Linked DNA regions of Euzebya rosea. The protein of the gene in region 1 interacts with the protein of each later gene in a pairwise test. Links are inferred from orthologs where the notes say so. Each region holds a gene or a part of one and is shown on either strand. Other genes may lie near its edges. The genes, in order: CUC05_RS07150 and CUC05_RS08390.

Evidence for each region.
Region 2: the proteins of CUC05_RS07150 (region 1) and CUC05_RS08390 interact in binary tests that used the Escherichia coli proteins (3 or more experiments, as listed by UniProt). The link is inferred for Euzebya rosea from one-to-one orthologs.

Annotation. Positions count from the first base shown.
Region 1 is NZ_PGDQ01000004.1:431,265-434,432, forward strand. The notes cover bases 51-2,903. They hold CUC05_RS07150 (ABC transporter ATP-binding protein), read right to left. Parts: upstream 2,083-2,903; coding sequence 1,018-2,082; downstream 51-1,017. Other genes in these bases: CUC05_RS07145 (NAD-dependent epimerase/dehydratase family protein), read right to left, coding at 51-992; uvrC (excinuclease ABC subunit UvrC), read left to right, coding at 2,198-2,903. Outside these bases: more of CUC05_RS07145, read right to left, coding at 15-50; more of uvrC, read left to right, coding at 2,904-3,168. UniProt on the Escherichia coli protein: Part of the ABC transporter complex CysAWTP involved in sulfate/thiosulfate import. Responsible for energy coupling to the transport system.
Region 2 is NZ_PGDQ01000005.1:276,077-279,324, forward strand. The notes cover bases 44-2,976. They hold CUC05_RS08390 (aldehyde dehydrogenase family protein), read right to left. Parts: upstream 2,292-2,976; coding sequence 795-2,291; downstream 44-794. Other genes in these bases: CUC05_RS08385 (cell wall-binding repeat-containing protein), read left to right, coding at 44-654; CUC05_RS24595 (M36 family metallopeptidase), read right to left, coding at 2,322-2,976. Also shown: more of CUC05_RS08385, read left to right, coding at 1-43; more of CUC05_RS24595, read right to left, coding at 2,977-3,248. UniProt on the Escherichia coli protein: Catalyzes the NADPH-dependent reduction of L-glutamate 5-phosphate into L-glutamate 5-semialdehyde and phosphate. The product spontaneously undergoes cyclization to form 1-pyrroline-5-carboxylate.

The DNA.
Region 1 (3,168 bases):
GCGGGCCGGCGCGCTCAGGAACGGCGCGGCACCGACAGGGGGGAGCCGGGGCGCACGTCGGTGAAATCACACGACAGCTGGTCGCGGAGGCCGTCGACGAGCGCCGTCCGGGGTTGCCAACCGAGCAGCCGTTCGGCACGTGACAGGTCGGCCCAGGTCTGGCGGGGGTCGCCCGGGACGGCGCTGACCGGCTCGACGGGCACCGGTCGACCGCACAGCTGTCCCACGGCGTCCAGGGTCTCGGCCAGCGAGATCGGTCGACCGCTGCCGACGTTGACGACCGTACCCGGGCGAAGGTTCGCGTCGAGCGCCCGTGCGGTCGCCTCGACCACGTCGTCGACGTGGGTCATGTCGCGCGACTGCGTGCCGTCCCCGCGAAGCGGGAAGGGGGGCCCGCCCCGGAGGGCCTCGACCATCCGGGCGACGGCCATGTCGGGACGCTGCCGTCGGCCGTAGACGCTGAAGTACCGCAGGGCAACCGCGGGAACCCCCCGCAGCGCGTAGGCGCCGACGAGCATCTCCAGCGTGGCCTTCGACACGCCGTAGGGGCTGATGGGGCGCAGGGCCACGTCCTCGCGGACGGGGCCGTCACCGCCGGCCTCGCCGTAGACCGAGCTCGAGGACGCCATGACGATCGTGCGCAGCGGCGCGTCGAGGGCGGCTTCCAGCAGGTGCTGGGAGAGGGCGACGTTCTCCTGCAGGTGGTCATCGAAGCCGTCGGCCCAGCTGGTCTGGACGCCCGGCCTGCCGGCGAGGTGGACGACGGCGTCGACGCGGCGAAGGAGCGCCGGCAGGTCGAGGTCGGCCAGGTCGGCGACGACGACCTCCAGCATCCCGGGGTCGGCGTGCTCGGCCAGCTCCGCCACGGTGCGGCCACGGCGGGCATCGGGCACACGGTCGACGACGACCACACGGTGGCCGTCGTCCAGCAGGCGGGTGCACAGGGACGCGCCGATGAACCCGGCGCCGCCCGTGACGAGTACGGAGGACATCATCGAGAGGTTAGGTGAACCGAACCTAACTTGTCGAATCGGCGCGGTAGGCGGCGGTCGGGGGACCGTCGTAGGCAAGCGCCACGGGGTCGCCGGCCCGGTACGGCGGCAGCGACATCGTGCGGACCCGCAGGATCCCCGCCGGCCCGGTCAGCTCGGTGATCGCGTCATGGCCGTAGTACTCCACGGCGCGGACCGTCATCGGACCGCCGGGCGTCATCCGCAGGTGCTCGGGCCGGACCAGCACGTCCATGGGGCCGGCGGCGTCGGCCGCGAGGGGTACCGCGCCGAGCACCGTCTGGGCCGCGGTGCCGGACGCGTGCCCGGCGATCAGGTTGGCGTCGCCGAGGAACTCCGCGACCTCGCGGGTGGCGGGCGCGGCGTAGATGTCGGCAGGGTGCGCCTGCTGGTGGATGCGGCCGGCGATCATGACCGCCACCTCGTGGCCCAGCAGGAACGCCTCCTCCTGGTCGTGGGTGACGACGACCGCGGTGATCGCCAGGTCCGTCAGCAGCCGGGCGACGTCGGCGCGGATCTGGCCACGCAGGCCGGCGTCGAGGGAGGAGAACGGTTCGTCGAGCAGCAGGACCCGGGGCTGCGCCACGAGGGCGCGGGCCAGGGCGACCCGCTGCTGCTGGCCGCCCGACAGGGTGCTGGGCATCCGCGGGCCGAGGCCGGCGAGGCCCACCATCTCCAGGGCGTCCTCGACGGCGGGGCCACGGCGACCCGCCCGGTCGAGGCCGAAGGCGACGTTGGCCGCGACGGTCATGTGCGGGAACAGCGCGCCGTCCTGGAAGACCATCCCGACGTTGCGGCGTTCGGCCGGCAGGTCGGTGATGTCGTCCTCGCCCACGCGGACGGTGCCGGTCGAGAGGTGCTGGAGTCCGGCCACCGCACGGAGCAGGGTGGTCTTGCCGCAGCCGCTGGGGCCGAGCAGCGCGAGCGTTCGCCCCGTGGGGACCTCGAGGTCGACCCCGTGCAGGATCTCCGTCCCGCCGAGGTGCACGCGCGCATCGGTGACGTGCAGCGACGCTGCCCCTGGCACGAGGTGCCGGGCAGGCGAGGACGGCGGAGTGTCGACGGCGGTCACGGAGGTCGATGGTAACGACTTCGGTGAGGTAAGGCACACCTAACGGGCTGCGGTGGTCACGTGGGGTGCGGGTGGTGCGGTCGACCGTGCGGCGGATGGCAGGCTGGGAGGGCCGATGGTGTCCAACCCCGCACTCTCCTTCAGGCCCGATCCCGGCACGATCCCCACCGACCCGGGCTGCTACCTGTGGCGCGACCGCCACGGGCGTGTGGTGTACGTCGGCAAGGCCAAGAACCTGCGAGCCCGCCTGTCGTCGTACTTCCAGGACGTCAGCAACCTGCACCAGCGCACCCGCGGCATGCTCGAGGTCGCGGCGTCCGTCGAGTGGATCATCGTCGCCTCCGACGTCGAGTCGCTGCACCTCGAGTACAACCTCATCAAGCAGCACCGGCCCCGGTTCAACGTCCGCTACAACGACGACAAGTCCTACCCCTACCTGGCGATCACCCTGGGGGAGGAGGTGCCGCGGGCGATGGTGCGGCGCAACCCGCGCAACGACGGCAGCCGCTACTTCGGCCCGTTCGCCCACGCCTACGCCATCCGCGACACCCTCGACATGCTGCTGCGCGTCTATCCGGTCAGGACGTGCAGCAAGGGGGTGTTCGACCGCCACCAGCGGGCCGGCCGCCCCTGCCTGCTGTTCCACATCGGCAAATGCAGCGGTCCGTGCACCGGCGAGGTGTCGCCCGAGGAGCACCTGGCCCTCGTCGAGGACCTCATGGCCTTCGTCGACGGCGACACCGAAGGGGCGGTCGAGGCGCTCGAGGCCGCGATGGCCACCGAGGCCGAGAAGCAGAACTACGAGGCTGCGGCCCGCATCCGCGACCAGCTGAAGGCCATGCGGACGGCGCTCGCCAAGCAGGTCATGGTCACCGGCAAGCGCGAGGACCTCGACGCCATTTCGTGGCACGCCGACGAGCTGGAGGTGGCCTTCCAGGTCTTCTTCGTCCGCAACGGCCGTGTCGTCGGCCGCAAGGGCTGGACGGTGGACCGGGTCGAGGCGCTGGACATGGCCGGGTTGGTCCAGCGGTTCATGGTGCAGGTCTACTCCGAGCGGGCCAACACGCTCGGCAGCGGATCCACGGC
Region 2 (3,248 bases), on another replicon or contig:
TCGGTCTACCTGCTGGGTGGCGAGTCCGCGCTCGGCACCACCATCGAGGACACCCTGGCCACCGACGGCTACGCGGTGGTTCGCCTTGCCGGTGAGAGCCGGGTCGAGACGGCCATCGAGATCGCCGACGTCATCGGTGACCCGACGGAGCTGCTGATCACCAACGGCTACGACTTCCCCGACGCCATGACCGCTGGTGCGGCCGCGGGCGCCCGGGGCGGTGCCGTGCTGCTGACCCCCGCAGGGGTGCCGCACGACGCGGTGGACGACTACATCGCCGACAGCGGGGTGCCGTCGTCCGACGTCTACGCCATCGGTGGCCCGGCCGCGACGGCCTACCCGGACGCGGTGTCCGTGGTCGGGGCGACACGTCACGCGACGGCCGTCCTGGTCGCCGAGACGTTCTTCGACGACCCCATGGTCGTCGGGTTCGCCCGGGACGACGCGTTCCCCGACGCGCTGGCAGGCGGTCCCCGCCTGGCACGCCTGGACGCGCCGCTGCTGCTGACCGCATCCGGTGACCTCAGCCCCGACACGGCTGACTACCTGGAGGCCACCTCGTCGGTGACCAGCGCGGTCCTCCTCGGTGGCGAGAGCGCGATCAGCGCGATCGTCCAGCAGGCCATCGAAGGGTTGCTCAACCCGGTCCGATGACCGATGGCGGCTGCCCCGGCCCCGTGCCGGGGCAGCCGTGCCACCCCCGACCGAGCAGCCCAACCAAGCCCATCAGCGAGGTCGTGTTCCCGCAGACACGACCTCGTTGGTGCGTCCGGGGCCGGGAGCCCCGTGATGGGTCAGCGGGGGATGTCGGGCCGGTCGAGCACCGCACGCGTGCGGACGGTGTGCACCGAGTCGCCGGCGAGGATCCCGCCCCGCGCGAACAGCCGGCCGGTCTCCCAGTTGGACAGGCCGAGCTCGGGCTTGCCCAGCGCGTACTGGCCGTCGACCCAGCGGGTCAGGCCGTTGCCGACGAACGGGGCGTCGATCGTGGCGAAGAACCGGTCGTGCTCGGCCGGGTCGGTGGCGATCAGGCTGGCCACGAACCGGGGTGCCTGGGCGTTGAACCGCTGGACGGCGTCGTCGACGGTATCGACCACGACCAGCGTCACCTCGGGGGACTCCTCCCACTCCCATTCCCGGCCCAGCTGGTCAACGGCGATCGCCTCGGCCTGCGGTTCCTCGACATCGCCCTCGGCGCGGCCGATCGGGACCTGCCGCTGGAACCAGTCCGCCGGGACGTGATCCGTGGAGTCCTCGGCAACGTGCAGCTTGGGCTCGGCGCCGCGGGCGGTACCTGCAGCCCGGATGGCGTCCAGGAAGACGGGAACAAGCTCGTCGGCGCGGTCGGCGGTGATGGCGCAGGTGTTCAGGGTGTTGCAGACCTTGCGGTCCAGGGACCGGGTGACGGCCTCGCCGAAGTCCTGGGCGTCGGCGCTGGGGCCGGCCACGATCCAGGCACCGCCGGTGCCGTGCAGGCTGATCGGGACGCCGGCCTGGCGGGCGACACCACCGAGGGTGTGCACGGCCCGGCCCGACCCGCGGGCCACGGCCAACGACAGGCGGGGATCGCTGAACAACGCGTAGCCGGCGGCACGCGAGGGGGAGTCCACCAGCACCGCGGCGCCCTCGTGGAGTCCGGCGGACGCCAGGGCCGGACGCAGGGCGTGGGTCACGATCGCGCGGGCGGTGCCCAGCGCGTCCGAACCGATCCTGAACACCACGGTGTTGCCGCTGCGCAGCACCCCGCAGGCATCGGCGAACACGTTCGGCCGGCCCTCGAAGACGAACCCGACGACACCCAGGCGGTCACGGACCTGCTCGACCCGCCAGCCATCGTGGGTGACGGTCTCGATGACCTCACCGCGGCCGCCCGGCATGTCCCGCCAGCCACGGAGCCCCTCGACCATGTCCGCCCGCATCCGTGCGGTCAGCTCCAGCCGGGTGGTCGACCGGCCCTTCTCGCGAGCGGCCTCGACGTCGTCGGCGTTGGCCCGGGCGATGGCGACGAAGATCGTGTCGTCGGCCAGGGCGTTGGCGAACGCGTCGTAGAACGCCGACACCTGGTCGTCGGTGGCGGTGCCCATGACGTCGAACGCGGCGACCGCCGCATCGACCGCGGCGCCGGCGGCCCGGCGTTCCGCGGCGGGGACGTGCAGGACCTCGCCGGTGTCGGCGACCAGGACGGCGTCGCCGAGCTCGAAGGCGTCGGCCACGTCGGCGGGGACGGTGGTGTACCGGTCGCCGCCGACGAGCAGGGGCATGCCGGCGGTCAGCTTCTCGAGGCGCTCCATGCCCGGAACGCTACCTGCCGACGTCGAGCGCTACGAACCCGTCGACGCGCCGGGGCGGGCAGCGATCGGCATGCCCATGGCGACGGCTTCGTCGTACAGGACGGCGTCCCATTCCGCGGCGGTCTCGGCGTCGGGTGCGACGGAGTCGACGGTCATCTCCAGGGCGCGGATGGCCTCGGCGAAGTCGGCGCGGTCGCTCGTGGAGAAGTGCGCGGTCAGCAGCCAGGTCAGGACGTTGGCGGACCGCTCGTCCTCGGTCTGCCCGAGGTGCTCGCGGACGTTCCACAGGAACTTCGACCAGATCTCCCCGTCGGCGTGGACCTGCCCGACCCTGTCGGCATAGGTCTTGGTGGTGTCCATGCGACGGATGCAGGTCTGCTCCTCCGAGGAGTAGGAGGTGGAGTCCCACTCCATCAGGCACGTGTCCTGGGTGCGGAGGGTGTCGTCGAAGGTGGCGTAGTAGCTGGCGGCCAGGAAGTCACCGAAGCCCTCACCCATCGCGCCGCCCTCGGCCGACTTGCCCCAGCCGGGGACCTGGTCGTCGTGGATGGCGTGGCCCAGCTCGTGGATGATGACCTCGGCGTCCTCGCCGTCGTCCACGCCGCCGGCGCCGAACAGCACGAGGTCATTGGCCGGCTGGTAGAAGGAGTTGTCGAAGCCCATCACCGGCAGGGCGACGGTCAGCTGCGGTTCGGCGTTGATGTCGTCGAGGCCGAGCTCGTCCCGGAAGTACCGCTGGATCGCGTCGATGTGGTGGTAGGCCATCAGGCCCTCGAACCGGGGGTCGGTCTTGGTGACGTCGAAGCGGTCCAGGACCGGCACCATCGGGCCGCCGCCGATGACGTCGACCCACGGGCCGACCAGGTTGCCTGCGGCCGCACGAGCCAGGTCGAAGTCGCGGATCGGCAGGTCGCGAAGCTCCTTGGCCACCCGGCTGTCGGTGGTGAAGTCCACGTC